Regions from separate parts of the Alteromonas sp. S005 genome, predicted to be linked through region 4. Evidence: predicted binding sites of a transcription regulator. Region 4 holds the regulator's gene; each other region holds the start of a gene.
What was found. The regulator sigma-54, encoded in region 4, starts transcription at its own class of promoters, with help from an activator protein. The targets are predictions, from matches to a motif close to GTTGGCACGNNNNTNGNNT.
Positions count from the first base shown of each region.

Region 1: the regulator sigma-54 is predicted to act here: its motif matches at 4,582-4,600, upstream of V7R55_RS03600 (flagellar assembly protein T N-terminal domain-containing protein).
Region 2: the regulator sigma-54 is predicted to act here: its motif matches at 2,232-2,250, upstream of V7R55_RS00010 (EF-hand domain-containing protein).
Region 3: the regulator sigma-54 is predicted to act here: its motif matches at 4,712-4,730, upstream of V7R55_RS17740 (exopolysaccharide biosynthesis protein).

Region 1 is NZ_JAZETN010000002.1:235,404-243,238, forward strand. It holds gene V7R55_RS03585 (response regulator transcription factor) at 1-588, shown strand, start outside; gene V7R55_RS03590 (bifunctional diguanylate cyclase/phosphodiesterase) at 563-2,497, opposite strand; gene V7R55_RS03595 (transglutaminase-like cysteine peptidase) at 2,504-3,184, opposite strand; gene V7R55_RS03600 (flagellar assembly protein T N-terminal domain-containing protein) at 3,338-4,519, opposite strand; gene V7R55_RS03605 (LPP20 family lipoprotein) at 4,853-5,290, shown strand; gene flgN (flagellar export chaperone FlgN) at 5,417-5,848, opposite strand; gene flgM (flagellar biosynthesis anti-sigma factor FlgM) at 5,905-6,234, opposite strand; gene flgA (flagellar basal body P-ring formation chaperone FlgA) at 6,338-7,057, opposite strand; gene V7R55_RS03625 (chemotaxis protein CheV) at 7,328-7,835, shown strand, end outside.
Region 2 is NZ_JAZETN010000001.1:593-8,427, forward strand. It holds gene V7R55_RS00005 (AMP-binding protein) at 1-1,171, opposite strand, end outside; gene V7R55_RS00010 (EF-hand domain-containing protein) at 1,529-2,107, opposite strand; gene V7R55_RS00015 (DNA polymerase II) at 2,364-4,733, opposite strand; gene V7R55_RS00020 (MBL fold metallo-hydrolase) at 5,170-6,201, shown strand; gene V7R55_RS00025 (sensor histidine kinase) at 6,267-7,577, opposite strand; gene V7R55_RS00030 (chemotaxis protein CheX) at 7,577-7,835, opposite strand, start outside.
Region 3 is NZ_JAZETN010000020.1:40,178-48,012, reverse strand. It holds gene V7R55_RS17775 (LysR family transcriptional regulator) at 1-80, opposite strand, end outside; gene V7R55_RS17770 (hypothetical protein) at 194-361, opposite strand; gene maoP (DUF413 domain-containing protein) at 758-1,114, shown strand; gene V7R55_RS17760 (PRC-barrel domain-containing protein) at 1,306-2,046, shown strand; gene V7R55_RS17755 (ArsR/SmtB family transcription factor) at 2,134-2,445, opposite strand; gene V7R55_RS17750 (rhodanese-like domain-containing protein) at 2,638-2,988, shown strand; gene V7R55_RS17745 (LysR family transcriptional regulator) at 3,043-3,966, shown strand; gene V7R55_RS17740 (exopolysaccharide biosynthesis protein) at 3,973-4,578, opposite strand; gene V7R55_RS17735 (sigma-54-dependent transcriptional regulator) at 5,055-6,386, shown strand; gene V7R55_RS17730 (hypothetical protein) at 6,402-6,641, shown strand; gene V7R55_RS17725 (sensor histidine kinase) at 6,631-7,835, shown strand, end outside.
Region 4 is NZ_JAZETN010000005.1:16,426-24,260, reverse strand. It holds gene rapZ (RNase adapter RapZ) at 1-360, opposite strand, end outside; gene ptsN (PTS IIA-like nitrogen regulatory protein PtsN) at 444-887, opposite strand; gene hpf (ribosome hibernation promoting factor) at 901-1,188, opposite strand; gene V7R55_RS08110 (RNA polymerase factor sigma-54) at 1,219-2,700, opposite strand; gene lptB (LPS export ABC transporter ATP-binding protein) at 2,774-3,499, opposite strand; gene lptA (lipopolysaccharide transport periplasmic protein LptA) at 3,502-4,047, opposite strand; gene lptC (LPS export ABC transporter periplasmic protein LptC) at 4,016-4,594, opposite strand; gene kdsC (3-deoxy-manno-octulosonate-8-phosphatase KdsC) at 4,591-5,139, opposite strand; gene V7R55_RS08085 (KpsF/GutQ family sugar-phosphate isomerase) at 5,140-6,120, opposite strand; gene V7R55_RS08080 (calcium/sodium antiporter) at 6,123-7,079, opposite strand.

The DNA of each region.
Region 1 (7,835 bases), on a different contig from region 4:
TTCATTGCTGAAAAAGACTTACAAGGTGCACTGACTCACTACACTTGGTCCAGTTATAGTAGTGTTACTCAGTTGGAGTGTGATGAGAGCGATTGCGTTTGGGTTTTGACAACAGATGATAGCTGGCGTCAACAGCTAATAGAGGCCAAACAAAAAGTTAACAACCTTGTACTGCTAACTTACAAATATGACCGGACAGAAATGCAAACGGCGTTGATGTCAGGCGCTAGAGCGTACTGCCATGCATTGGGTACACAATCTCTTCTCTCTTCAGTAGCACGTGTTATTGAGGCGGGAGGCATGTGGTTGCCCAATGAGTTATTAACACAGACCACATCAAATATAGCCGCTAATATGCAAACGAAGCGGGTTCTACCCTCATTGCAAGGGCTTACAAACCGAGAAAAAGATGTATTGAATGGTATTTTGGAAGGGTTAAGTAACAAAGAGATAGCAAGAGAGCATGGTATTACTGAGCGTACCGTTAAAGAATATGTAGGTACGCTCCTTCATAAGTTTGAAGCGAAAGACCGGATAAGTTTATTGCTTCGTATAGGTGAGTTTAGTCATCTAAAAGATGCTCTATAACTTCAATATGCGAGACCACACCGTCTATCCCTAATTCAATAAACAGTTCTTGGTAATCTGAACGCTTTACGCCGTCTGCATAGACCTTTATGCCAAAAGTATGGGCAAGAGAGCAGAAGCCACGTATAAAGGCGTGATTGGCTGGGTTGTAGTCGATATCTGCCATAAACGCTGAATCGATTTTCACATAATCCAATCCCATCTCTTGAACGTTCAACAATTGCGAGAAGGATTCTCCAACTCGCTTTAAACCCACTTCGCATTCTTTGGCTTTGAGCGTTGTACAAAAGTCTCTAAACTCATCGGGGAAGCGCGTAGCGGTGGATTCTCGCACCTCAAGGCATAATTGTTTTGCGGCTTTTTCGTTGCTTCCAATTTGATAATAAAGTTGAGCAAGAACTTCAGGATTAAGCATTAATTGCTCAGAACACAAAAAGGCAAACTTCGAGTCTGTATTGGTGCGGTTTATATAGTTAATTAAGCTGGTAACCGTAGTTAGCTCAAGCTGGGGTAAAAGCCCCAGATAGCGAGCCCAGTGGGTATAATAACCACTTTTTCTTAGTTCGCCATCGATAGTGACGCCCGCCCAACTTTGGTAGTGCACCAAATTGCGATCAATATCCAAAACGGGGAAGTTAAAGGTTTTTACGCCACATTCTTCAATAGTATTTTGTAGTTCTTTTTCCCAGCGTTTTTGTTCTACTAAGCTAATAAATTCTTTGAGTGTGGACTCTATGAAGGGTTCGTCCATATCTACCAGCTCTGCTTCATCAATCATCGCATCTGCCCGCATTAACAAGGCAGAAAAACTGTCGTCAGGGCGAAGTTTAACAACAGATTGAAATACCTTAGGATCCCCTTTGTTGCTGAACGCGCTTAAGCAAGCACCGTGAATTGCCTCTGATATGGCAACGGCATCATGAGTTTCTGTAAGCAAAATAGCAAATTCATTTTTCTGCATTCTTGCAATACGACTGTCTGTAAATTTATCGTGATGTAATGAAAGGCTGTCGTTAATTTCCTCTACGAAATCGCGAATACGCTTTTTTCTGATAGTCGCTGGTGAGCGCAAGAAACCTTCGCCTTCGGTAAATCTTACGAAGAAAAGGCAGTTCACCCCTTCAGTGTCTCTGAAAGCCAGCTGCCCTTTTAAGATTGAAATGAAGTAATCTCTGTTAGCGACTCCAGACTCGTCATCAAACTGGGTTTTATAGCGCATCAGATCGAGGCGCGTGTTCTCTTCTTCCATGATCTTTTTCGAATTAGTAGCGAGAAAGTTCATTGCGCGAACTACGCGTCTTAGTTCTAATGTGCGAGGCTCTTTAAGTTGAATAAACCGCATCTCTTGAAAGGATTCTGCTTGGCGTACAACGCCATCAAGAGGGCGAATAATGAAGCGCAGCGCCCAGCCTCCCAATAGGCCTAGAAATATCCCTACGAGCGATAAGCCTAAAATTAGGCGTTGCGTGGCTCGCCACATAGACGCAACGGCGAAACTAGTGTCTGTTTCAACATAAACCGAGCCGTACTGACCCCAACCTTCGCTTACTTGGGCGACACCAGGTTTGACTATGGGAGAAAAATTATCTGAAAACCACTTTGGTGTATCTTCATCTAATTGCACTTCATGAGTGTGTGCAGAGACAATTTCACCGTCAGATTTTTGAAGTACAATGGAAGCGTAGTGACCAATGTCGAATTGCGACATTATGAAGAGGTCTAGTGAAACAGGATCTTTTTCAAGCCCGCTTAGAGTTAGGGCAAGCATACTTGCATTGTCTAGGTTTTTTGAATAAAGCTGCTCTTCTACGTATTGTTTCGTAGTAAACCCGTGAATTGTGACACTACCGGCAATTGCAACAAGGATAACGACTGCTATGGCAAGCCATAACTCTCTTGTTATTGACATAGACTCCTAAGACCTTCTGCTAATCCCCTCCTGTTTCATGCGCTCAATAACATCACGCCACCTTGATAGTCTGCTGGTGGATGAGGAAACCTGTGCAGTTTTGCCTGGCTGCCAAATACCTGAATCATTAAAACTGAAAACAGGAATTAAGTCCGTACGTTTGGAGCCTGGCAACACATTAGACACTAAACTGTCGAGTACTAAAGGATCTGATGAAGGGGAATCATAGTATCCCAAAACCATATGGGCTTGCGTTACTCGGCTTCTACCAATCTTCGCTTTTACATAAATAAGACGAAGTTTAGAACTATCGATACCTAAGTGTAGCAGAGCTACGTATTTTGCAATGGCATAATCCTCACAATCTCCGCGAGAATGGCCAAAAAGTTCCGAAGGCGTAGCCCAATAGTCTTTTTGTTTGAACACTATATCGTCGGTAGCGTACTGGATGTGCTCGTCAAAAAAAGTGTTAACACCGATAAGTTGCTCTTTGACGGCCTTATTTTCAAGGTCATGAAGTTTAGATTCAAGCGCATTGACGTGTAATGCTTTGTCAGCTCCAAAATTATTTTTAACTTCTTCTTTTAACTTTGGAAACTCGATGAAATAGTGCTCCCTTAGTTGTTGTCCAGCCAGTAGCAAGGCTACTAATGCTAAGCAATGCGACGCAAACAGAGAAAGGGTCATATTTGATTTGTGTAGGTCATACTAAAGTATAAGGTAGAGTACTTGTCTTTACCTAAATTTTAAGTATCGAATATAATACGTTGTTATAGGTATAACACGGCCTTGTTGATATTCCAACCATAGCGATAAGCAATTGATAATGAGAAAGCTGACTTACTTCTTAACTACAAAATCGTTTTCCTGAATATTCGCTGTAATTCCCGTCGTGGTGTTGACTACCACAGACGAATTGCCAAATGCACTATCCACAATAAATGTACCGGGGTAGAGCGTATATTGAAGATATTTTCTACCGCGATTGTCGACCACCTCTTTGGCCTGATACAGGTATAGTTCATCTTTTTCAGAAATGCCATTATCTCGCCCGAGAGATACCGAAATGTTATTATTCGCAATACTGATGACTCGCCCAGTAACTGGTTGGCAGGCTGTCGCTTCTTTAATATCCTCTATTAATTGACTGATTGACGTGTCAATTGCTTGACCGTAGCGTGATTGCCAAAAGGTCGATGAAAATTCATCTACGTCTTCAAACCTATCAAACGTCCACTCTTCATTAGTATCGTAAGAGGAACTGAACAACAGACCGCCGTTTATTCCGTCATAAACTTGTACAGACATCGCAAACGAACGATGCGAAGTCTCGCTTCGCCACGGTGTAAACACGGATGCCTCTTTTTGCGTAACGCTTACATCATCGATAACCCCGATAATAACGAATTGCGTGTTACTTTGATCTGATAGCGTACGAACGTTTTTGTCGGTATAACGGCTATCAAACTTTGCCGTATGGGGAGCAACGTAAGTTAGTCTGAGGTTATCAGTCTGTTCTTGCATTGCCTTAGCTAATCGCTGTGTAAACGCCTTATCAAAGTGCGGAATATTTCCTTGGGTCAGTTGTGCTCTGTTTCTTATTCTAAAATGAGTTGTAGCAAAGTGCTTTTCGTCGTTCTGCGCTGAGCAGGCTTTTCCTTTTGGAAAAATGTCTGCACGCACACTAACTGTCATTACATCGCCATTATAAGTTTCACTCACGAGTTCTAACTGCTCGACTTCACCCGTTGAGCGAATAGTCATTTCTTCGTTTTTCAAAAGCCCATTTGTTAGTTTGGCTACGCTTTGCACTGATGCCCCAGCGAACAACATAGCTTGTTTAAGCGCGTCTTGTGTTGCTGCGCGTTTTGCGGCTTCTTTGTCACCGCTCATTACTACCGCTTGTCCCGTGGCTTCATACCAAACGGCATGGGATTGCCCCGCCATAAGGCCAAGTAGGCAAACTGCCGCCATGGCTCTACTTAAACATGCCATTAGCGTTGTTCTGCTTGTTTGTCGCACGTCGCACCTCTGTGGTCGCTTAGCTATTGCGCTTACATAATGTCGTCACCTATGTGGAAACTATGCGAAAAAAGTGCCAATTAAAGAGGGGAGTTATCTTTAAGAGAAAACGGGCGCATTTATTGCTTGTTTCCCCATTACCAAGATAGGTGACTGCAAAGCGTCTTTATAGAGTTAGATCTTGTTCATAACGCTTTGTTTAAATGCGACTAGCTTATAAAGGTTAATAAGGTCAACATTTAGACGTCACTAACTCACTATTGATGCACACAGAGGTTTTAAGTTATGTGGTTGAACAGACTAAAGAATTCAAAATTACTCTTGCGGTCTTCCATGTTTAGCCTGGCAATATCATTGAGCAGTTGCGGCATTATTGATAAACACGTCGAATGGGAAACCGTTGAACCTGAAACTTATCCTGTTTTAAAAGCGGTAGGCTATGCGCCAATTTCATCGCAAAATGGCGAGTCCGACAGTATGAAATTGATCATGGCAATGAAAGCGTCAAAATTAGATGCATACCGTGAGTTAACCGAGCAGGTATATGGTCAAAAAATTGAAGGTAGACAGTCTGTATCGGGTCTTATCGTTGACAGCGAAACATTACGCGCGTCGGTTGAGGGAGTAATTAGAGGTGCCGAGGTAGTTAAGACGTATCCTGTGGGAGATGATACCTACGTTACCGAACTTTCTCTGGATATGAAGCAGGTTTACGATATTTACTTGTCGACTGCAAAGCCACGTCGAGTGAAGGATGTGAAGTATTACTAGAAACAAACCCAAAGAGAAGCGGGACCAGCAAACTCATCATGGAGTAAATAAAGGTGCGTAGTCACAAAGTGAAATTAACAGCAGATGGGCTTAATAAACCGCGACGTTAAAAGGCGACGTAGATAACTAAGCACTCACTCCAGAACCTAAGGTTCCGCCTTTCGGCTTTCCGTTTTTGTCATAAGTGAGTGACTCTTTTGCTCGAACTTCCATCATCAAATTCCGCAAATGTGTGAGGCGCAGCTGTCCTTGCTCAACGGCTTTTTGATTGACCTGTGTTCGATATTTGCAATCTTCGAGAAGCTTCTTAGCGTCAGTCATTAACGCTTCGTCTTCCTCCGACATTGAATTTTCACTGCTGATAGCATTTTCAATCTCGGCGTCCAAATTTTGTATGGACGTTAGAAGGTCTGCTTTTTCATCCAACAAATTCATTAAAGATTCTGCATCACGTGAACTTATCAGCTGCAGTTCTTTTTCAAGCAGCGTCGCTAGTGAAGTCATTTGCTCCACCTGACGTGATAATGCTTGAGTTAACTGGCTCGCTTGTTCTGTCACTGTACTTATCTCATTAACCGTGTCTGTTGAAAAGACCTTAATTTGTTCGCGTCGAATTACTTAGTCCCAAAAATCTCGGATTCTAGTTTCGCTATTTTATTAGCAAGCACTTCAGGATTGACTTTGTAATCACCACTTTGGATCGCTTTCTTTAAGCGATCTACTTTTTCCTGATTAACAGGCGCCTCAGTTCCTTTCTTCTGAACTTGATTTAGCTGCTGAGCAGACTGTGTCAAAGAAACAGAATCTTGTCTTGGCGCTTGTGCGGTTTGTGCCGATTGCGCTGAAGCTTGTTGTTGAGATTGTTGCGTCTGATTTTGCTGCGCAACTTTCCCATTATCAACGGGTGTTTTGGGTAACCCATTGTTTATATTGTTAATTGCCATATCCAGTCCTCACTACTTTTTTGCCTCTGTAATTAATATCGGCCATTTGGCAAATATCTTTAGCTAAATTGAGAACAAAATAGTAGATATTTAGCGCATACTTTTACAAGTGTATCACGACTTCTTCAGGGCTTGCGACCCTAGCAATTATAGCCTTTTGACTACTGGCGTTTATCACTTTTATATTGTCACCAACCACACCATCTTGCTGTGCTATTCCAGCTGTCTTAACTTCCATTCCCGCAATCTCTGCGGTAATCGTTATTCTATCGCCTTTGCACACAAAGCATAGCATATTTGACTGTATTGCTTGTCCATCTGTAATGCGGCGCTTCATTCGAGCGCCAATTAATGACTCTAAATCAGTAAATGCTGTGTGGCGTAGTCGTCTTACGTCAACTTTTGCCTTGGTTAAATTTGATGAAGTTAAAACTGTACCGGGACTAATTGCGCCCTGAGTCACCACAATTTCTTTTGTTCGTGTTACTTGTCCGCTGGTAAATAAATACCACTCGTTATTTTTACAGCTTACTCGAACCGATATGTAGGATTGGCTCAACGCCTCCTGTGACGCATTGTATTGAAAACCGGTTGGACATTCTGGGATATTTATCCGATCGTCTATCTTCACAATATCCACATCAATGTTAGTATCTTGCGCATTATCGTTAAGTTGATTTATCAAGTACTTCTTGGCACCTTCTTCAACTTGCTCATGGTTGGTCGCTGCTGCATGGCAATGCGCACTTAGCAAACCGACTACTAAGCAGGCTAACGAGCGACATAAATTAATACGCATTTTTTCGTTTATCTTTTTCATCATGACTTTTCGTGTTCAGTTTACGATTAATTGGCTATGCTTAGTGAAATCTACATTTGTAAAAATCAGGTTTTACCAAAGTATTTTAGTCAAAGGGTGCATCGTATATGCTTCAACCAGTGCTGATTTAATTAACGATGTTGAAGCGCTATCGAAATTCGAACAAACCTTTGGCGTCATTTTTCTGTCGTTTAACCTGCAAAAATTTAGTGATATTGTCTATGCTTATCATAAGAGGCAATGATCATGCCCAGTATTACTTAGAGGTGACCTATGTCGGGTATTTTAGATTCGGTAAACCAGCGAACGCAGCTTGTTGGGCAGAATCGCTTAGAGTTGTTGCTGTTTAGACTGAACGGCCGTCAACGATTTGGTATCAACGTATTTAAAGTACGGGAGGTTTTGCAGTGCCCTCCGCTTACTGCGATGCCAAAATTAAATCCATTGGTACGAGGTGTTGCACACATTCGAGGCCAAACGATTTCGGTTATCGATTTAAGCATGGCTACACGTGGTCGCAAAATTGAAGACCTCTCTAACGCGTTTATCGTCATTGCTGAATACAACCGTTCTGTCCAAGGCTTTTTGGTTGGTGCTGTTGAGCGCATTATCAACACTAACTGGGATGCCATCATGCCGCCGCCGCAGGGTACAGGGCGAGCCAGCTATTTGACGGCAGTCACTGAGGTGGAAAATGAACTCATTGAAATATTAGACGTAGAGAAAATTCTCAACGAGATCTCTCCGCTTAATGCCGAAGTTAGTGCTGATGTCGCTGAAG
Region 2 (7,835 bases), on a different contig from region 4:
CTACTGTTTTTACTTGCTTTTCAAATGGCGAGTCAATGTCAGTAATATGATTGATAGGGCTACACTCTGTCTGACCATAACCTATAACGACTTCGGTCATATGAAATTCACTATGCACTTTACGCATTAGTTCCTCAGGGCAAGTACTTCCTGCCATAACGCCCGTCCTTAATGTTGACAGGTCAAAGCTCTTGAAATTGGAAAGTTCGAGCTCGGCGATGAACATGGTTGGTACGCCATGTAATCCCGTACACTTTTCTTCTGCTACCGTACGCAGCGTTGTCTCAGGGTCGAAAGACTCTCCAGGGAATACTGCGCATGCTCCTGATGCTAAGCAAACTAAGTTGCCTAATACCATTCCAAAGCAGTGGTAGAGCGGTACTGGAATACAAAGTTTGTCTTTGTGTGTGAACCTCATTGCTTGTGATACTAATAACCCATTATTTAGAATGTTTCCGTGCGTTAGCGTTGCGCCTTTCGGGTTTCCCGTCGTGCCGGAAGTAAACTGGATATTGATGTTGTCGTCTGCGCTAAGTTTCGATTCAACGGCCTCCAATTTAGATTGAAGCGCTGCTGTTGGTTCTATTTGCAATGCAGAAAAAGCCTCTAATCCTTTTACAGTCATATCGCCAATCGTGTATACATATTTAAGTGAAGGCAGCTTAGCAAGCGTTAGAGGACGCTTTGGTGTGTTCTTATCTTGGCTGTCTATTTCAGGTGCAAGCTCTTTCAGCATGGCGACGTAATTTGATTGCTTAAAAGACTGCGCCATCACTAAATGCTTTACCCCAACATTGTTGATAGCAAAGGCCAATTCATCAGGACGATAAGCGGGGTTGAGACACACCATAATCGCGCCAATCCGGGCCGTGGCCATTTGTACCAGTGACCATTCGATGTTATTGGGGGACCATATCCCAACTCGATCACCTGGCTCCACACCATTGGCAATTAAACCACAAGCCACGCGTTCTACTTCACGCCAGTATTGCAGATAGGTCCAGTGAACATCTTGATGTTTTACGATGATTGCAGGGTTATCACCATAATTGTCGACAACCTTTTTGAAATATTGACCAATTGTGAGTGATGTGAGATCGGCATTACTAGGACCTCTAAACTCACTTTTTTGAAGTGGAAGTACTGTGTTTAGCTGTAACTTTGATTCCATTGTCTCTTGCCTCCATGCGCGTACGCATCTGATTTAAATGTAATTTATGATAGCCACTATTAAGTATTCTTAAGTGAAATACACAATTACGAATATTGCGCTGATTACATATCACGTAATTACATTACAAAATGTTTAATCATTATTAACAATATTGTTGCAAATGAGTTTTGTCGACAAGATGTTAGTCGTATATGGTGTTGTTCAACGAGTAATATTAACGTTTCGTCGCAGGACGTTTTCTAAATGGGGCTAGTTAAGGAGTTTCGTGGGCTTTATGTCGAGAAAGAAAATAAAAAAGCCCCGCACTTTAAGCGGGGCTACATAGTTGGGAATATTATGAATTACTTAGTTTAACTATTCTGATTCAATCTCTTCAAAATAGGTACGGTATTCCATACGGGTTATGTACGAATCACCATCTTCATCCATTGAATCAAAGTCGCCTTCAACGTCGGCCATTACTAGTTCCTTCTCACTAATCTTACCATCGCTATCCATATCGATTTTAGTGAACTGAGTATTGGCTGTTGCAGACATCTCAGTACGCAACTCCTTATTTTTTTCTGAAATCATTTCATTATCAGCTTTAGAAAAAAGTGCTGGATTACCTTCTTCAGTTAGCACAGCGTCTGTAGTGCCTTCTGTTTGAACTTGAGTGATAACCTCATCACTGAACATAGATGGTTTTTCATCAACAAATGTGTTGAACTCTGCGCGGCTAACCATGCTGTCACCGTCGGTATCCATCTTTGATACTAACATGCTGTCGATAATACCTGATGACTCTGAGCCTACGATGTAGCCATTACCGTCTTGGTCGAGCGCATTAAAGCTCTTAGAAATTTTTTCTTCATGGTGACCTGCGAGTGCTGATGCAGAAAGTGTAGCGGCAACAACGGCACTAGTAATCATACTTAACTTTGTGATCTTCATAATCAAATTCCTTCTGTTTCTGTTTGCGAACACGGGCTATCAATTGCCCTAATCACTAAATTGAACGCATGTTGATTGAAGTTAAACCTTCGCACAAACCTATTTAGTTACTCACAGATACTTTATTCACTTGTCGTGCCAAAGAGGTAAGGTATTGAAAATAAAAACAATAACTTAATAGGAGAAAAGATTGAGGCTGGAACGCTTTTGTTAATTTGTAACGAAGCCTGAAAGATCTTCATACAGATAAACGTAATTAAAATAAGGAAAGTTGGGTGTTAGCTATGCGTTCAAAACTAAGGGATATCATTGGCAAAATACTATCAGCAATGGGTTTTATCTGTTTCTCGATATAATGGTCATAGTCAAGCGGCGCAGAGATAGTTTCTACTGTTTGTGGCCCTTGAACAGTAATTACATAGGCTATGGAAGTATTAGATTGGTAGCGAAGTGGCAATCCCTTTTCTTCAAATAACTTGTCGGCCCGTCTCGCCGCTTTTACGTGAGGAGGAAGAGATTTTACATACGAAGAAAGTGGTTTTCTAAGTCGCTTTTTATAGATCAACTTGTCATCCATATTTCCCGCTTTTACCGCGTTTAGGGCTTTATTGATGTACTGCTTTACAGGTTCATTGGTAAAGACTCTTTTGTATAATTCGTATTGGAACTCTTTAGCAAGCACTGTCCAATCTGAACGCACGTTCTCTAGGCCCTTAAAGACAAGCTCACCGTCTTTCATCCCTGCGTAGCGCTTCTTACTGCCTTCAGAAGAGCCACGAATTGTTGGCATAAAGAAGGTAGAAAAATGAGATTCAAACTCAATCTCCAAATGGCAGTCAATGTCGAACTGACGTTTAAGTAACTCAGCCCACTTCTGATTAATAATTTTTGCAAGCTCGCGACCTGTTTCAGAAGGCGTACCGAGAGCAGTATTTCCTTCAACATGCACAAAGGTTGAATCGGTATCACCGTAAATGACTGTATAGCCTAGTCCCTCAATCCAACTCGCGGTAGTTTGCATGATCTCATGCCCACGCAAAGTAATTGAACTCGCTAGACGAGGGTCGTAGAAAGGACAGCCTCCGCTACCAAGTACTCCATAGAAGGAGTTCATCAATATCTTAATCGCTTGAGAGCGTGGCGCATCTTTTTGTTTTTTGGCTTCGTCGCGCTGAAGCCATAGGTTTTCAATAATAGAAGGTAGAAAATGTGATTCACGGCTAAATACTGCACCCTTAAAGCCTTCTATAGCGGTGCCAGGAGACTTGAGGCCTTCTGCAAGCCCTAACGGGTCAATTTTGAAAGTGCGAATAATAGAAGGATATAGGCTTTTAAAGTCGAGTACTAAAACATCTTTGTACAGACCAGGTTGGGAGCGCATGACATAACCACCCGGACTAGCTAAACCGCCATTTTCAGGTCTTACTCCAGCAACATAATACTTGCGGTGTAGCTTAGGTAAATAAACATTTAAAAACGCCGCTACCGAACCACCGGGGCGACTCATATCTAAACCCGTAAGTATGCTGCGTAATGCTAAAAAATCAATAAACTGGGTTTTGTCCTGAATGCGGTTTACCAGTTCGGTGTCTTTAAAGTTGTAGTTAGCAAGTGCAACAGGGTCGTCGTGATAAAGACGCTTAATGGCTTCAAGCTTGTCGGTCGCTTGAATAAGCTTATTTTCGCTGAGCAGTTCTTCGGATACGTGGTCAAGAGAAAAGGACTCAAACTGATAAGTCATGGTTTTAAGTGCTTCGATACCATCAATCACGCATCGTCCCGGCACATCAACGAGTGTCTGATCTTCCCACTGTCTTACTGAAGCCTCTCGGCCATGGCGGCCAATAGCATAATTGAGCGAATTTGCCTTAGCACGGCGGCCCAACACAGCCATATCAAATTGCTTAACATTCCAACCCAAAATAATGTCTGGGTCGTAGGAGGTAAGGTGTGAAAAAAAGGCTTCTAGCAGTTCTTTCTCAGACCCAACCGTAATGAGCGTGTATGGACTGTCTTCTTGCTCCTGTAATGTCTGCCCAATAAAACTCGGTGGGCAAACAAGCAGCACTACACTTTTTCCTTCACCTGCGAGTGCAATGCTGAACAGCTCCTCGTGTTCATTACACTCAATATCTATACTTAACGATGTAAAAGAAGTTCTGAAATGGCAGGGCCTGATCTGCGCATTCTCTATAACAATTTGTGACGTATCATCAACAACTTGTGGAGCAACAAACTCCACTGCGCCATATACAAAGCGCTCCATCAAATAGCGATCGGCTACGCGAATATCGGCTTCATACAATACAATACTGTGCTCTTGGGCGCGTTGACGAAGCTGATGCATGTGCGATTCGGTGGCGGTCTTGACGGTAGCCACAGGAACTTGTTCTAGTGTGTAAAAACCATCTTCTGAAATGCTGATCTTAGCTGGAATGCGAGCTGCAATGTCGTTCAATGCTGCAGATTGGTCAAGGGACACGAAGCAAGTGGGGTTTTGAGGGGACGATATTAATCTAGCGGTGTTGTTGGCGGTTTTGACCCACAGTTCAACATATACTTTACCTCGCTGGGTAAATGTACTTTTGTTGAGTATGAACCCTTGCTGTATTACTGGGGCTGACATGAATTTGTTTTTACTAACCGCTTTTTTAAAGTGTCAATTTATTAGGAAAGTCCTACGGGCGTCGACACTACTTAAATTTTAATAACCACAAACTTCCGTATTCAGTGCAAAGCACAAAAGTTAACAAGGTACGTGTGCTATAAGGACCGAAGACCATAGTATAACGTTTGTTATCACCGGCTCCTATAGATCTCTATTCGACAGATATGTTTGTTTTTGTAAGCAGAGCGAGTTAGAACGAGACTTGTTCTAATTATCTTGCATTAAAACCAAGGTATCAAACGAACAACATAGTTCTGAGCTTACGCATAAGCATTATCGAGTAAATCTTTATCGATACAAGCCAGTCGTACGAAAGCTATTTCAACAGCCATTGGGAACAGTGGAACGACTCAGCGAATATGAAAAGATGCAGGTTATAAAAAGTGAGGGCGATATGGAGTATCTATTCAACAAACAGGTAGAACCGGGCGAGGTAATTGAAGTAGCCGAAGGCGTACTTTGGCTAACCATGCCTCTTCCCTTTGAGCTTGATCATATTAATCTGTATTTGATTCGAGGTGAAAACGGCTGGGTAGTAATTGATACTGGCATCGGAACGTCCACCACCAAATCCCTTTGGAAGTGTATATTTAAGCAACTAGACGAGCCGATCGTTGGCGTTATTGTTACGCACTTACACCCTGATCATGTAGGGTTAGCAGGTTGGATTGCTGATAAGTGTGACGTACCCTTTTATATGACCCAAACTGAATATTTCACTGCGCGAGCCTTCGCAGCAGGTAGAAACGGTGCTACTAATGAGAGGGATGTACTATATTATCGACGGGTAGGGCTTGATGAATCAATGATTACAAAGCTGACGTCAGGCGAGGGTAACGGGTACAGCAGTGTTGTGTCGCCAATTCCTATAAGTTACACCCGTTTAAAACATGGTATGACGTTATCGCTTGGCGACAATGAATGGAAAGTTATGGTTGGTCGCGGCCATTCTCCTGAACACGCCTGCCTTTACAATGAAAAGAAAAATATTCTTATTTCTGGCGATCACATTCTACCCATCATTACACCCAATATTGGCGCCTATTCAACGGAGCCTGACGCTAATACTTTAGCTGATTACCTAGATACGTTGCCCCAATTTAAAAGTTTGCCGCAAAATACAACAGTATTACCCGCACATAAGCTTCCCTTTATTGGTCTTCACGAGCGAGTAGACACGCTCATTGCACATCACCACGAGCACCTTAGAGCATTATTAGATGCTTGTGAGAAGCCTCGAACGGTAGTGGAACTATTACCAGTTATGTTTAAGCGCAAGCTTTCAAGCCGTAACATGGTGTTCGCGGTGGCCGAGTGTTTGTCTCACCTTAATTACCTGTTAAATGAAGGGTGTATTTCGCGAACACTTAATGAGGAAGGTGTGTATATATTTAAAGTGTGTGAAGCGAGTAAGCTAGCGAGCTAAATAAGCCTGATAGCCCGATATCTTAAGGCGTTAATAGTTTTTTGTCATTTTATAACAATGAGTGTCTAAACTGTCTGAGAGTCTTCCGTTTCATTTTCTTCGCTTGAAGGCGCTGGCGCGGCTGGGGCTTTAGGTATCGTAATTTCTACGACAGTTCCTTTTGCTTCTTTACTGCTAACAGATATTTTACCATGGTGTTGTTCTATGGCTGTGTAAGCTACGGAAAGGCCCAGTCCTTGACCTTGCCCCTCGGGTTTAGTGGTGAAAAAAGGCTCGAAAATGCGTTTTAAGTGTTTGGCTGGGATACCGCAACCTGAGTCCAGTATTTTAATCGTTACTGATTGAGCAGCATCAATTACAGTGAGCTTTATGAAGCCCTTACCGTCTACCGCTTGTGCAGCGTTAATCATTACGTTCATCAGCGCCTGTTTTAATGGTCCTGGATTTCCCATAACCTCCACCTTTTCTTTCTCACAGTCGATTTTATATTGGGGGGCGCTGTATTGGGCTGAAATGAGCGTGATGAGCTGATTACATATGGCGCAAATATCTACAGTCTGCATACCTTCGGCAGTTTCTAGTGAGAAGTTTTTAAGGTTCTCGACAATATCTTTTACCCGTGTAAGGCCTTCAGTAGACTCTGCAATTAGCTCAGTAATATCGTCTTTCAGTAGGTCATAGTGATTCGACTCAAATAAGGCATCTATTTGTTCCTTAAGCTCGTCATTAAAGAGCTCAATTTGCCCTTTAACACCGTCACAAATCGCAAGAAGGTGCGATGCGTATTGATCTAGCGTATTGAGGTTAGCATTTACAAAGCCAATTGGATTGTTAATTTCATGAGCTATACCAGCTGCAAGTTGCCCCGTAGAGGCCATCTTTTCAGCTTGTATAAGCTGGCTTTGGGCGGTATCGAGTTTGCGAATGAGCTTTCGCTGCGCTTCGTGCTCTTTTTTTAGGGCTTCGGAAAGTTTTTGCTGGGCTCTGAAATAGCTCGCTTGAGCGGTTACATTTTGCAAGAATATACAGGCTAAACGCTGCCCGGTTTTTTTATCTTTAATAGGCAAAATTTCCATATTTTGGTACATCTGCGTCTCTTCGCCCGTAATAGGCCGAGAGCTTTTGAATGGAAATATATGCGGTCTTTGCTCCCAATAGCTAAAGCTTGGGTGCTGTAATACGAATACCGACTTTAGCCTACGCTTAAGGAACTTACCTTGCCCTTGAAACAACTCAACCACAGGCGTGTCTTTATAACAGTCGCGCATTTTGTGAGGGAGACGATCTAAAAAGAAGTCGTTGAGATAAACGACGTTAAAGCTTTCATCGACTACACCAATTCCGACAGGTAACTTACCTACCAGCTGTTCAAACATTATGCGAGTAACTCATCCAATGTGTTTTTCATGCGAGCAAGAGATTCATCGTCCAAACAAAACACAACGCGCATGCTAAATGAGGAAATTGCGATAACGAACTGAACTTCCATCACCAAGCTATGCTGCCACTGGAGCTCATCAAAGTTCGCTTTATCGGGTAAAAACAACGTAGGCATGTTCAAGTTGGTGGTAAGCTCTAACTGATCAGAAAGGCCAGCTAAACATGCGCCCGCTAAGATATTGCAAAGCTCCAGA
Region 3 (7,835 bases), on a different contig from region 4:
AGGTAGAGATTTTCAGCGGCTTTGCCGAAATGGCGGGTTTTCGCCACCTCTATAAAGGTGGTAAGAAAGCGTATATCCATGCTAGATGTATAACCGAATTAATGTGGGTCTAAACTGACACAGATGATACGGCAAGTAAATACAAATGCACAGAGCACACCGTTTAAAACGGTGTGCTTAACTAAAAATCCAATTAATACTCTTCTTGATGCAAACGTCGCTGCTTTTCGCGTCGTTGCAAGTCTCGCTTCTGTTTTACCTTCACGGCACTTTGACGTTTAGAGTTTGGTTTTTTAGCGTGAAGATCTTCCTCTTCTACCGAGTCCCATTCATCACGCTGGTAACGATAGTCTTTACTCATCGACTTCTCAGGGTTATTAACAACCCCTCAATTATTATCCCAAGCGGCTAAATAGAAAACGAATTTTAATCATCGTAGCGACAAGAATTTTTGATGGCATTTTTACTGTAGTTTCACAGACGTATTTGGCAAGCATGTGTGTCATTTTTGTGACAATGCGCCTATAGAGAAAGCAGAAGAGGAATTCAAAAATACGTATATATTTCAGAACATTATGAATTAATGAAGATGCATTCCACCTTATTCAACTAAGCGCAGATTTAATAAAAATTTCCTCACGTTCCATTTTTTTACTCTGTTGAAAATTTTTTATTGATAAGAAAAAAATCTTTTGTTTTATCTTTGCTTTTATTTAACTTAAAAGTGCGCTGAACAAAACATTACGTTGGGTACAACATGAAAAGTTTAGCTATTCGACTATCTGCAAAACCGTTTATTGACCGTCAAAAGTTTCCCTATGGATTTCGCAAATCTGGGGATTTTAGTATTACTGAAGCTGATATTTTAACCAACTACGGCAAGACCTTATTAGGTCTTGAAAGTGGTGTTCTATCACCAGAAAGCGAAGACGAGCAACACTTCGTGAAGTTCATTAGTGGCGAAGTTGAAGCAGCAAATAACCTCGAAAAAGCGTGGGCAAAATACGTCAAGCTGGCACGAGGCAAAAAGCATTTCTATACCCTGCACAGCAGTGCTAGCAATCAATCAGATTACGACGACGATTATTCTGAAGAAGAGTTCGATGTAGCCTAATTTTGACATGCACGTTAAAAGCTCGCTCTGGCGAGCTTTTTTGTTTTTACAGATAAATGATCTCAATCAACTCTAAGCAAGAAGAAAATGAAGAAAGGTTAAGGACTGTCTACACTTAGAGTTATAAAGAGTGACGTTAACCAATGAAAACTGTTGCTCTATACAAAGAGCCCTAGCAAAGGAGACGCGCGATGATCATTAGTTCAAAACAGCTTACCCACTTTTCCATCCATGCCGTTGATGACAAAGTAGGAGGCGTACGCGATATTCTTTTTGACGATGAGACGTTTACCGTACGTTATCTGGTCGCGGATACAAATACGTGGCTTCCGCTTAGCAGAAAAGTAGTTATATCTCCCATCGCCGTGACAGAACTTGTGTACGATGATGACACTGTCCATATAAATATGACTGTTGAAAAGCTAAAGAACAGCCCATCAATCGACGAGCATAAGCCCGTCTCTCGTGAGTACGAGGAAAACCTCTTTAAATATTTTGGCTACGGTTACTACTGGATTGGTCCAGGAGCGTGGGGTGAGTTTGCACACCCCAATGAACTTGTTGAATTACAACAAGCGGAAGAGTCTGAAACACTTCACCCCCAAAAAGCCAGTAATCATTTAAGGGCTGTTGGAGAAGTGGGAGGCTATGAAGTTGCTACTACCACCGATAACGTTGGGCACATTAGTAACTTTATAATAGACACCCGAAGTTGGAAAATTGTAATGCTGGTTGTTGATACCAATAACTGGCTTCCTGGTGGCAAACATCTAGCGTTATTGCCGAATGATATTAAAAATATCGATTGGGCTGCGCACAGTGTTGAAGTGAAACTCAGTCATGACGAGTTAGTTAATAGACCAGAGGTTGATAGCGATAGAATTTCAGAAGACGATTATATTGATATGTTGTGCAAACAGCTTGATAGATAAGCTTAGATAAAACGCTAAAGACGTGCTAAATCATACAATGTCCGTCATTCCGCGGACATTGTAGTTTAAACTGCCAACACGAATAGGCTATTCGCAGAAAAATTCGTCCATCAGCGCTATAAGGCGTTTTACGCGTTCATCAACAATGCGATAGTAAATTGTTTGGCCTTCCCTTCTAGTCGCTACCATTTTTGATTCTCGCAGCAATGCAAGATGCTGAGAAATCACAGGCTGAGAAACATCGATTATTTCTAGTAGTTCGGTAACCGACTTTTCCTCTTTCAGTAACGAACAAAGCACCAAAAGACGTGTTTTATTCGCAAATTGCTTTAGGAAAATCTCAGCTTCCGCTGCGTGTTCCATAATGTCTTCTGAACCTATTACCATATCTTCAGACATAAACGCTCCGTATCTATAAAGTATTCTGACAACAATTTAGCCTTTTATTATACTAAAGTATAAACTATTCTGCCGACTTGCCATTATATGCGATGAAATTCGGCAATATATATTGTCTTATCGTTTTTCAATCAATATATTAGATTAACCTTATTTTTTAGTCGCAAGACGCAGTTAGATAATGGAAGCGCCATGCTAATAGATATCCAAACTCGAATTAAAAATATTGACTTCGACATTCGTTGTATAACTGCTGAACAAGCCTTTGAAGAGTTATCTAGCAACAATGGAGCACTCATTGATGTAAGGGAGAGCAAAGAAGCAGAAAGCCAACCGGTACCTTCTGCTCTCAATATTCCTAGGGGCGTGTTAGAAATGAAAGCGCTAGAGCAATTCAAAGAGGCATCGGTACCACTTTACATACATTGTGCATCTGGTGTTCGTGCGAAATTAGCAGCTGAGCAACTAATGCGTATGGGATACGACGATGTATCAGTTGTAACCTGCCCTGTACCTACCATCAACCAAGCACTCGAAAAATGACTTGTACTATAGGACTATGCTATAACTCTCTCAACACATAAGTAGAGGGCGCGTATGCTTAAATCCACATTAGAACAATGGCGAATGTTTAAAGCCGTGGTTGATGCAGGTGGCTTCAATCAAGCAGCTGCAGAAGTACATAAAAGTCAATCTAGTGTGCATCACGCGGTTCAAAAACTAGAGAGTGCTATCGGTGTAGCACTGTTTGAAAATATTGGCCGTAAAGTTAAGCTTTCTCCACAAGGCGAGCTTATGTATCGTCGCGCCTCGTTTTTGCTTAACGAAGCTCACAAGCTTGAAGAAGTAGCGAGTAGTTTAAAAGTGGGGACCGAAACAACGCTGCGCATAGCTGTGGATATTATTTTTCCTTCTGAATTGCTCTATAACGTGCTTGCTAAAGTCTCTGCTGAGTTTCCCCTACTGCGTATAGAAATAGAAGAGACCGTACTTAGTGGTGCAAATGCATTGTTAAGCAGCGGAAAAGTAGATTTGGGCATCTCTCCCTTTGTCTTTCCGAGTGGGTTTAGTGAAGATTTGTGTGAAATTGAGTTCGCCGCTGTTGCTCATTCCGAGCACCCCTTACATCAATTGAATAGAACCCTTACTTTAGAAGACCTAAAAAGTCATCGCCAGATTGTCGTCCGCGACTCTTCCGCAGAGCGCAAAGCAGATGTTGGTTGGTTAGGAGCAGAACAACGCTGGACAGTGAGTCACGTAAGAACATCGTTAGATATCATTGCTCAGGGCTTAGGCTTTGCGTGGCTACCTATTGCAATAATAAAAGACGAATTAGAAAATGGAACTTTGGTTCCACTTCCCATAGATAACAATGCTGCGTTAAGAAAAGCACTTCTTTATCTTTCCTTTGAAGATGGAGATACATTAGGTCCAGCAGCTCGAGCATTTATGGGGGAATTGAGGTACCAAACAATGAACTTGCCCAATTCGGAATTCATGTTGGACTCTTGCACTGAATAACTTGTGTTAGCTAACCGCCGCCGGTAAATGTTGAAAACCTAGTACAAAGCCAAATAGTGAGATCGACACACCTACCAAAGCCACTGCGCCGTCGTCTGTTGCCATTCCTACGGACATAATGAATACTGCTAATGCTGGAATTAACCCCATAAATGGAATTAGTTCGAGGGGTATCATCACTAAGCCACACCCTACACAATTTAATGCAATCAGTGAGCGAAACACAGGCTGCCTCATAAAGAAACAACGTGGAACGAGAAAGCGGTCAACCCGTGCTGCATAGGGCTTTACTTTTTTAAGCATATCGCGTAGTCGATGAGCCTCACATTGTATATCCATTACTTTTCGAGGCAACCAAGGGTGCCTACTACCGAGTAAAATTTGCAATGCAATAAGTAAAATCGTTACACCTGTTAAAGATGGAATTCCAGGAATGGCGCCGACAGGGGTGCAAGCAATAAAAGAAGGGAGCGCTAACATGGGACCAAAGCCGCGCTTTTCCATGACTTCCCAAAAATCTCCGAAATAAAATATGTTTTGCTTTGACCGCGGCTGCATTTTCGTCAGCAGCTCAGTCAATGTCATTGATCTTTCAGCTGTTTTTGCCCACATTTTCAGTTCCTTTGATACAATTTATCTTGTATTCCACTAATTTTAGGGGCGAGATACGGACGAAAAGAGCGCAAATACTCGCCAAATGACATCCACACCCTTATTTTCAGAAAAGTAGATCGTATTCAGATTTGTGCGAAAAATGTGCCAGCGCCTCTCCACAGTAGAATTTGCAAATTATTGGGAATACTTTTTGCAGCAGTGTGTAAATTGGTAACACTCATTATTAAATTAACAAATTAAATTTCTAGTGCGAATTGCGATAGTAAAATCGTAACAATGAATTCAAGGGAATGTGTTTCTATGAGCAACGCGCTTAAATTGAATGTGGTATTACCGTTAAACGAAAACACAATGCATAGAAATGTGTGACTACAAAGAGCTATCCAGTTACCTTTTCTCTCTCATTGTGGTAAAAATATAACATTGATTTTATTCCATATTTTTGATGGAAAGTAATAGAGAAGGACATCCGTGTGCTAACCGTACTTTTAGTTGATGACGACGCCGAGTTTACAGAAGTAGCTTGTACTATCATTGAATTTTTAGGTCATGACGTATTGACCGCTGCTACGTTAGCAGAAGCCCGTGACTGGCTTGAGAAAGAAACATTCGATCATGTGCTGTTAGATTTTATGCTGCCCGATGGAAGCGGTGCTCACCTATTCAACGAACTTGATGCGCTGCCTAAGCGACCCCGTGTAACTCTCATTACAGGCCATCCTTCAGTAAAGAGTGTAATAAAAGGGTTGTGTGGACCCACCGTAGACTATCTTGTAAAACCAATTCAACGTGAAGAAATTGAGGCGGTACTAAGTAAGAAACCAAAAGCAAAAGCGCCAGCAGAAGAAAAGATTGAAAAACACTTCGACTTGCTTATTGGCGAATCACCCGTGATGAAAGAGTTATACAAACTCATTTCAAGAGTCAGCAAAACCAGCGCTAACGTAATGTTGTTAGGCGAAAGTGGTGTGGGTAAGGAAGTTGTTGCTGCTGCAATTCACCGAGCCTCAGAAAGTGAGGGCCCTTACATTGCCACAAACTGTGGTGCATTTTCTAAAGAATTGATTGGTAGTGAACTGTTCGGTCATGAAAAAGGCGCTTTCACAGGTGCGGTAGGTCGTAAAGAAGGCGTTTTTGAACAGGCAGAGGGTGGTACCCTTTTCTTGGATGAAATCACAGAAATGCCTATCGATATGCAGCCTAACCTTTTGCGCGTACTCGAAAACAAAGTAGTGCTTCGCGTAGGTGGCACAAAGTCAATTCCGGTAAATTGCCGTGTGGTTTCTGCAACAAATAGAACAATGGAAGAGATCGCACAGAGCAAAGTGTTGCGTGAAGACATTTATTTCAGACTGGCTGTTTTCCCAATTACCATTCCTCCCTTGCGTGAAAGAAAAGAAGACATTCCTCTTTTGGCAAAAACTTTTATTGCAGAGTTTAACAAAGACAACGGCTCTAATTTTAAGTGGGAAGATAATCAGCTAGAGACCCTTCAAGCCTACGATTGGCCAGGTAACGTTCGTGAGTTAAGACACTTTGTTCACCGTGCAGCTATCATGAGCGACCCAGAAAAGAGTGAGATTGAATTACCTAAAACTATTGAATCTCCTTTTGCACAAAAGCAAAGTACGACACCTGCCCTTCAAGCGGGAAGAACCATTGAAGATGTAGAAAAAGAGCTCATCTACGCCACCTTAGAGAAAGTAAGTGGCAATAAGACTACTGCAGCAGAAATGTTAGGAATAAGTACTAAAACCCTATACAACCGTCTTCATGCTTACGGCGACCTAAGCAAAGATGAATAATAAGAGGTATTAAACATGACTAGCGAAGAGTTTTCACGACTGGGTGTTTTTGTACATGATGCTCGGAAGCCGTTAAATAGAATATCTATGCAGGCAGAGCTAGTAAAAATGGCCTTGAACGGAGACGTTGCTCCTGAGAAAGCACTGGCTGCGTTGGATAAAATAATAAGCAGTGCAAAAGACTGCAGCGAAACCCTATCTGAAATGACATCAGAATTAGGCAAAAATGATCCGGAACAAATAAATGATCTCTAAAGTTCTGTCTTCCATCTACAGCTGGATAATTTTGGTTGTTGTCATCATTGTCGTTATGACAGCAAACTCTTTTTACGTGGTAAGCACACTCAACGACCTCTCGGCACTTGAAGCCAGATTATTTACAACTAATCGAGTAATTAATGCGGTAAACAGGCTTCACGTTGCTGTGCTCCGAGTGGAGTCAGGCCAGCGAGGCTACATGCTTACAGATGACGAAGAATATCTCACTGACTACACTGAATCGCTTGGCGTTATCGGCGAGTTAATGGACGAAGTGGAGGTGAGCTCTTTTTCGTCTGATATCGATGAGCAAACTGTAAGAATTGAGGAATTGCTTAAGCTAACCAAGGCCAAGGTCAACGAGGTTATTCAAGCAGTAGAACTCGTTAAGGAAGGGAGTAAGCAAGAGGCTGTTAACCTGGTTAAAAGCGATAAAGGTATTCTGCTTTATAAACGTTTTGAAGTACTTTTTCGCGAAATCGATGAGTCTGAACGTGATATGCAAGGTACGCATTTAGCAAATTTGATGAGCTTGCGAAGAGACTCAGTAAATACCTTAATCATCTCATCGGCTACTACCCTACTACTCGTTATTGCGGTTTTCCTGCTATTAAAAATAAATTCGCGAGAGCACGAAAAGTATCAGGCTGATCTTGAGAGTGTAAATGAGGATTTAGAGAGTCGCATAGAAGAACGAACACAGGAACTTAGCCTTTATTCTGATGAGCTAGCCCGAAGTAACCGGGAATTGGAAGATTTTGCATTCGTTGCTTCGCATGATTTGCAGGAACCACTTCGCAAAATTAGGGCGTTCGGCAACCGGCTAGAGTCTGGATACAACGAGGTTATTGATGAAAGAGGTAAAGATTATCTAGCGCGAATGCTAAACGCAGCTGAGCGCATGTCGATGCTTATATCTGACCTCCTTGCGTTTTCTCGTGTATCAACCCGTGGCAAAGATTTTAATGAAGTAGATTTAAACAAGGTTGTGCAAAGCGTATTAAGCGATTTAGAAATCGCCATTGATGAAAAATCAGCGCGGGTAGACGTTAGCGAGAATATGCCTACCGTTCGTGGTGACAAGACACAGCTCGAGCAACTGTTTTTAAACTTAGTCTCTAATGCGCTTAAATTTCAAAGTGAAGGCGTTACGCCCGTTGTCAAAATCAATTTACAAGAAGCAAGCGAAGA
Region 4 (7,835 bases):
AGACTCTGCTCTAATAGCTTCTGAGAGAGACTTATTTAGCTTGGCTAAAGGGTGAAGACGGCGCGTTTCGCTAAACCGCTTAACCAGTACATCATCGCTTGCGTCGATGTACACTATAGTCATAGACCAAGAAGAAGGCAGGTAGTCTAGAATCTCTACCAAATCATCAGGATTTTTGGGTAAGTTTCTTACGTCAATACTTACCGCAACTTGATCGTATTCATCAACAACAGTATGGGTAAGGGTAGGAAGCAAATTAACTGGGATATTATCAACACAGTAATAACCTAAGTCTTCTAATGCGCGAAGTGCGACAGACTTACCAGACCCTGAACGACCACTGATTATGATCAGCTTCACCTAAACTCTCCCTTATATTCTGGTTTCATCACATACGCGTTGTTGATTTAAGCGCCTGCCTATAATGTTTAAGCGCTTATTGTCTAACTTAATGCAGAAATAATTTCGTCGCTGTTTGTTGCACGTCGTATTGTTTTAATGGTTTCTTTGTCGCTTAGCTTGCCAGCAACGGTAGCTAATGTTTGAAGGTGTCCTTCGGTTTGCTCTTCGGGAACGAGAAGTGCAAAAAAAATATCTACAGGCTTTTCATCTAGGGCATCGAAGTTGATAGCAGGCGTGCTGGTTACAACAATTGCTATCACCTTATCAAGGCCAGCCAGGCGACCGTGAGGCAGTGCTATGCCGTTTCCAATACCCGTACTACCCATACGTTCTCGAGCCATCAAGCTATTTAGAACCGTTGCCTGGTCGATGTTATCGTTATGCTTGGCAGCGATATCAGCGATGATCTCAAGAATTCGCTTTTTACTATTACACTGAACCGCACACTCGGTGCGGTCCAGACTTACGATGGCTTGTATATCCATGCTTAATTAACTACTAATGTTTTTTCAGTTTTTCCTTATGCTTGATTACCTGCCGGTCGAGTTTATCAACCATGCTGTCAATCGCCGCATACATGTCGGTATTTTCTGAGGATGCGAATACTTCAGCGCCACTTAAATGAACAGTCGCTTCAGCTTTTTGATTTAATTTTTCAACGTTCAGGATGACATGCACATTAGAAATGTGATCAAAGTGACGTTCAAGTTTGCTGAACTTCGTATCGACATAATTACGCAAAGAGTCGGTGATTTCGACATGATGACCAGTAAGGTTGATTTGCATATTTCGTCTTCCTTATATTATTAAGCCCGGTTAGATAAGGCTTTTGCGTTGGTTCGACGGCGGGATCGATAACGATTCCCGGTATTTTGCTATTGTTCGCCGAGCGACTTTTATGCCTTGCTCGGCCAACAACGAAGCAATCTTGCTATCACTTAGCGGCTTGCTAGGATTTTCCGCAGCCACTAACTTCTTGATCAATGCACGAATCGCTGTGGATGAACATTCACCACCTGACTCGGTTGCAACGTGGCTTGAAAAGAAATACTTCAACTCGAAGATACCACGGGGCGTATGCATGTATTTTTGCGTTGTCACACGTGAAATAGTGGATTCGTGCATATCTACCATTTCTGCGACATCATTTAGCACCATTGGTTTCATCATTTCCGGGCCGTGCTCAAAAAAGCCCATTTGTTGCTGCACAATGCAATTTGCAACCTTCATCAAGGTATCGTTACGAGATTCAAGGCTCTTTATGAACCACTTAGCCTCTTGCATGTGCGAGCGGATGAATTGTGAATCGCTACTGTTCTTAGCACGGCGACTCATCGCAGCATACTGTTGGTTTACGCTTAGTTTAGGCAGGCTGTCAGGGTTCAGTTCAACCACCCAACGGCCATTTTTCTTAGTTACTGAAACATCAGGTATGACATACTCAGGCTCTTTAGTAACTAAAGCACTACCTGGACGAGGATTCAAGGTTTGAAGTAAACGCATTGCTTCGCGTAGCTGATCCTCTTTCAATCGGCTCTTACGCATAAGCGTGCGGTAGTCTTTACTGCTCAGTAAGTCCGAATATTCCTCGATAAGCTGCTTTGCTTCAGTGAGCCAAGGGGTGTCGTCCGAGAACTGGCGCAATTGCACCATAAGACATTCCTGAGGGTTACGGGAACCCGAACCAATGGGGTCGAACATCTGAATGCGCTTAAGCACACATTCGATTTCGTCCATCTCGATAGGCTCTTCTAAGTCATCGTCATTAACCGCTTCTAAGATATCGTCAAGGGTTACGGTTAGATAACCCGACTCGTCAATTGAGTCGATAATAGCTGTGGCAATAGCGCGGTCAGTATCTGAAAAATGAGTCAGGCGCATTTGCCAAAGCAAATGCTCTTGGATGTCTTCGGTAGTTTCACCTTGGAAGATTTGTTCGTCATCATTAGACGGGCCAGGCGCAGGCGCAGAAGAGGCGGAGTAGTACTCGTCCCAGGTGCTGTCGATAGGCAGCTCATCGGGAAGGTCGTTCTTCTCCAGTGCATCTCCTGCTTCTAGCGTGTCGCTTGATGCAGAAGCTGTCGCTTCAGCAGCGCTATCGTCACTATCGACATTGTTCTTTTCTACTTGTGGCTCGTCGCTACCTTCTTCCACTTCTAAAAGCGGATTAGAGTCGAGCGCTTCTTGAATCTCTTGCTGGAGATCAAGCGTAGAAAGCTGCAGCAGCTTAATAGCCTGCTGCAGCTGAGGTGTCATGGTAAGTTGTTGGCTAAATTTTAGCTGTAAAGATGGTTTCATCTACGTCTTATTTAAATGCTCTAAATTAAATATACCAGAGCGAAACTGAAAAATGACAATTCGGTTACACTAACTATAGCCTGAATTGTTCGCCTAGGTATACGTCCCTTACTTTTTGATTACTTAAAACCTGTTCCGCAGTTCCTTGCGCAATAAGCTCGCCATGACTCACAATGTACGCTTTTTCGCAAACATCCAATGTTTCACGTACGTTATGGTCCGTGATAAGGATACCAATACCCCTATCTCGCAGATGCTGTATTATCTTCTTTATATCATTAACTGATATTGGATCAACACCGGCAAATGGTTCGTCTAACAAAATAAATTGTGGTTTTGCTGCCAGAGCGCGAGCAATCTCTACGCGACGCCGTTCTCCCCCTGACAAACTCATTCCCGTACTATTACGTATATGGTTGATATTAAATTCATCAAGTAGTGCGTCCGCTTCTTCTTCCTGCTGTTGTGAATTTAAATCTTTACGGGTTTGCAAAATGGCCATGATATTTTCATGTACCGTAAGCTTTCTAAAAATTGACGCTTCTTGCGGAAGGTAGCCTATACCGCGGCGTGCGCGCTCATGCATTGGCTGATGAGTAAGCTCACTATCATCAATTTCAATCTTGCCTTTGTCTAGGTTGACCAAGCCCACAATCATGTAAAAAGTGGTGGTCTTACCAGCACCATTTGGGCCAAGAAGACCGACAATTTGCCCAGTAGAAACTGAAAGACTCACATCGCGAACGACTTGTCGCGATTTATACGATTTAGCAAGGTTTTTAGCGCTCAAAGTTGCCATTGCTATTCATTGCCCTCGTTGTCTTTCTTAGACGACGTTTTACGAATAGTGTCAGGAGTAAACACTGTTGTTACTCGACCTTCACCATTTTCACCGGCGCCACCTGTTGCAAGCAATTGTTCAGTAATCATATCGAACGTAATTTTATCCCCTTGTACTTTACTAGAATCTTGCTGTAGTTCGGCATTACCCGCCAGAGAAATAGTGCGATTAACCACCTCATAGCGAATTTCATTAGCTTTGGCTGATACCGGTGTACCGTCTTCTAATGATTGAGAGTAGCTTGCTGGGTTCCCTCGGGCGATAAATATTTCTCGGCCGCTGCCATCAGTAGCAATAACTTCTACTTCATCCGCTTCAATGAGGAGTGAACCTTGAGTAATCAGCACGTCTTCCTTGTACAGAGCCGTTTTGTTTTTACCATCAATAAACTGGGTATTTGACCCTATTTTAATGGGCTGTGAAAAATCTTCTTCACTGGCTTGTACCGCACCGCTAGCGATGGCAAGTAGAAAGCTAGTTGCTAGGGGAATAAGTGGTTTGTACATGATCTAAAAGCTCGTATTCTTGTGTGCGTAAATTCGCGTTAAACCCATTGCTTAAAATAAGGTATTGCGTACCCAGTATCTCAACGGGTTGATCAGATGTCATTTGTTTCGTGTTTAAATTTATTTGGATGTATTCGGTGGATAAGCTTTTGACAAAATCATCGCTGGTTTTATTTTCAATAACAACGCTATCTTCAAGCTGAATTAACTCATTGTTATACAGCGTTCCTTCCTGCGCAGTCACAACCCAAGGTGATGTTGCACTCTCTGTATAAAGAGTATATTTAGGCTGCTGAAATAACACGAAACCCAATTGGTCGTAGTGTTCCATAGACTCTGCAAAGACTTTGTGATTTAACTCGCCGTCTTGGTTGTACAAGGTTGTAGTTAAGTTTTTTGCCTTATATGCAGGCTTAAGCGCATCATTTTGACTGCTACCTTGCGTCTCAGGCTGCTCTTCCATCCAAGTTGGGACATACATCAACAGCGCTAAGATAAATAGCGCCGATATGCTTAAACCCAAGCGATTGAAGCCAAATTGGCTCATACACTAGCTCCGAAAATATCGTTTGCCACGCCCTTAGCTTGCAAGATGGTATCCGATATTTCTCGGACTGCGCCAAAGCCACCCGGCAGTGTGGTGATCCAGTTCGCTTGTTTTGCAACGAAAGGATGAGCATCAGCGACTGCAATTTTTACCGCTACATGTTGGTACATACCAGTATCGGGCATGTCATCACCTACGGCGGCAACTTCTCTTTGGCTTAACCCAAGGCTTTTCATTAACCCGGCAAGCGCGTCTGCTTTGTTTTCCTCGCCTTGAATAATGTGCGCTACGTTTAGCGCCTTCATTCTATTTTCTACAATTGCTGAGCGTCGTCCTGTTATTACAGCGACATTAACGCCATTACTTACAAGCGCTTTTACGCCATATCCATCGCGGGTGTGAAAAGCTTTAAGCTCTTCTCCGTCATTACCTAAGTAAATACGGCCGTCTGAGAATACGCCATCCACGTCACATACTAGAAGCTTTATGTGCGCCAACTGCTCATAAAGTGCCTGTTCTAGATCAGTGTATAGAGTCGTCTTCATTTAGAGTACTCCCGCTTTCAAAAGCATGTGCATGTTGAAGGCTCCGACAGGGTTGCGCTTTTCATCGGTAACCATCAATGCGCTTATTTTATGGGTTTCCATTAGGTTTAGGGCTTCTACAGCTAGCTGATCTGCGGTGGTTGTTTTGCCGCCTTTGGTCATCACGTCTTCTACTGTTGCATTGTGCACATCTATACGAGCGTCGAGTATTCGGCGTAAATCACCATCAGTAAATACGCCCGTTAACGAACCATCTGAGTCGATGACCCCTGTCATGCCCAAGCCTTTTTTGGAAATTTCCAAAAGCGCTTCAGCGACAGATGAATGTAGATTCACCAACGGAATGTCGCTGCCGCTAAGCATAATATCGCTCACCTTTAGCAGCAGTTTTCTGCCTAAGCTACCGCCAGGGTGTGATAGTGCAAAATCGTCTGAGGTAAAGCCTTTTTGGTCGAGCAGTGCTACCGCAAGGGCATCACCCATAACCAGTGTGGCTGTTGTACTTGATGTAGGGGCAAGACCTAACGAACAGGCTTCTTTTTCAACGCTTATATCAAGTACTACATCTGCGTGTTGACCCAACGAGCTATCGGCACTATTGGTCATTGCTACCACTTTAATGCCTAAGCGCTTAACAACGGGCAGCAGGTTAACTAATTCATTGGTTTCACCAGAATTAGAAATGGCTAATAGCACATCTCCTTTACTCAGCATGCCTAAATCGCCGTGGTTAGCCTCGCCGGGATGCATGAAAAAGGCCGGTGTCCCGGTACTCGCAAGGGTAGCGGCAATTTTATTGCCAATATGGCCAGATTTTCCCATACCGCTTACAACCACTTTGCCTTCGCATGAGAAAAGAATGTTACATGCGTTGATAAAGTGCTCGTTTAAGCGCTCTGCAAGATTGGCAATAGCCTGCGTTTCAATGTCGATAACACGCTTTGCCGATTCGATATAGTGCATCTGAGTTTGTGTATTCATGATTATCCGAACAGCCAGAATTGGTAGCCGATAAAGCAAGCTAGAAGTATAAATCCATTTGTTCTTGATATTGTACGCTTTCCAATTAAATCGAAACTGAACAAGAACAACAGCAAGGTTAAACCAAGCATAACGTACATATCTCGGTTATAAACGTCAGGGTCTAGCAGGCCTGGGGCAATTAACCCCGGCATACCGAGTACGGCTAGCAGGTTGAAAATGTTAGAGCCAATAATATTGCCGAGCGCTAGATCATCTTCACCTTTAAGCACACCAGCCACGCTAGCCGCTAATTCAGGAAGGCTTGTGCCAAACGCAATAATAGTCAACCCAATAACTAAGTCTGAGATACCCATGTATCTGGCAATTTCTACTGCCGAGTTGACAAGAAAGTGGGCACTTAATGGTAATACGATAAGGCCAACACCAATCCAGATAAGCGCTGAGGTGTTAGAAACGCCTTTAGGGATTTCATCTGCGGTCTCAGCAACTAGGGGGTCTTCTTTGTCTACTTGAAGTGATAACCAAGCCATCATTGCCAAAACAAAAATGAATAGGCCTAGTAAAATTATCCCTTCGTAAGATTTCAGTTCGCCATCGAACATAAAGCCAATAGCAATTAACGAGATGATGAGAAGCGCTGGAAGTTCACGTTTAAGCGTTGTTGACGAAACAAGCAAAGGCTTTACTAGAGCGGTTACACCCAACACCAGCGCAATGTTGGTTATATTTGAACCGAGTGCGTTACCCACGGCTGTATTCATATTGCCATTGGCAGAGGCAATAGCAGATACCACAATCTCAGGTGCCGATGAGCCCATAGCGACAATCGTAAGCCCGATCATCATAGGAGAGATGCCAATGTTTTTTGCTAGCGCTGAAGCGCCATAAACAAAACGGTCCGCACTCCAACTTAAGACAATCAGCCCAACCAGAAAAATGACAATGTTTAAAAGCACAACAACCTGTAATAGTTAGTATTTCGATAGATTGTCGCAAAAAGAGTGCCATTTGCCTATGCTCGCATTGCTTTATTTTCATAAAAAGAGACCGATTGCCGTAAATTTCCGCCCATCAAACCCGTTACAGCAGTTCGAAGGTATTTCTGGTAAGCGTTCAGTTTCAGTTAATAACTAGGGCAATAGGATGGGAACTGGAACTACATGTAAGAGCTAGCTAAGGCACTGACATCACTTCAGCGTGAGATAACGTTCGTCTTAGCGCGGGATACAAATACCAGGCCACGTAGATAATTGCCCACTCAGAAGGCGCTGGCAGGTTTCCTAGCAAAGCGTGGGAATGTAGGAATGGCTGTTCCCTTTCAAATTCCCAGAATGAAGCTAGGGAGCTTGCCAGACCTTCCCGAAGGGCGAGTTTAAAATGTCCGTACTCTTTGTTGTGTCACCTTGATGTAGAACCACTATACCTGCGGTAACACGCCGCGATTACGAACCTTTTAACTCTCGCTGAGTGGGTAATTATCTATGCGGTCTGGTATACAATTCGTCTTAATCGAACATAACTTGTAACTTTTTGACTTTGGCGAGTGTCTTGAAAAAGCGTACAATGGCTCCAAATAACACGGCCCAGAGGTTGTGTCTGCTGGACAAGCCAGCCTGTAAGCATAAAAAACTACACTGCAGAGTAAACTTTTTTGAATTTGTTGGCTCTTAAAAGTAAACTGTTCAGTAAACTTTATGGGTTATGTGTGCGAA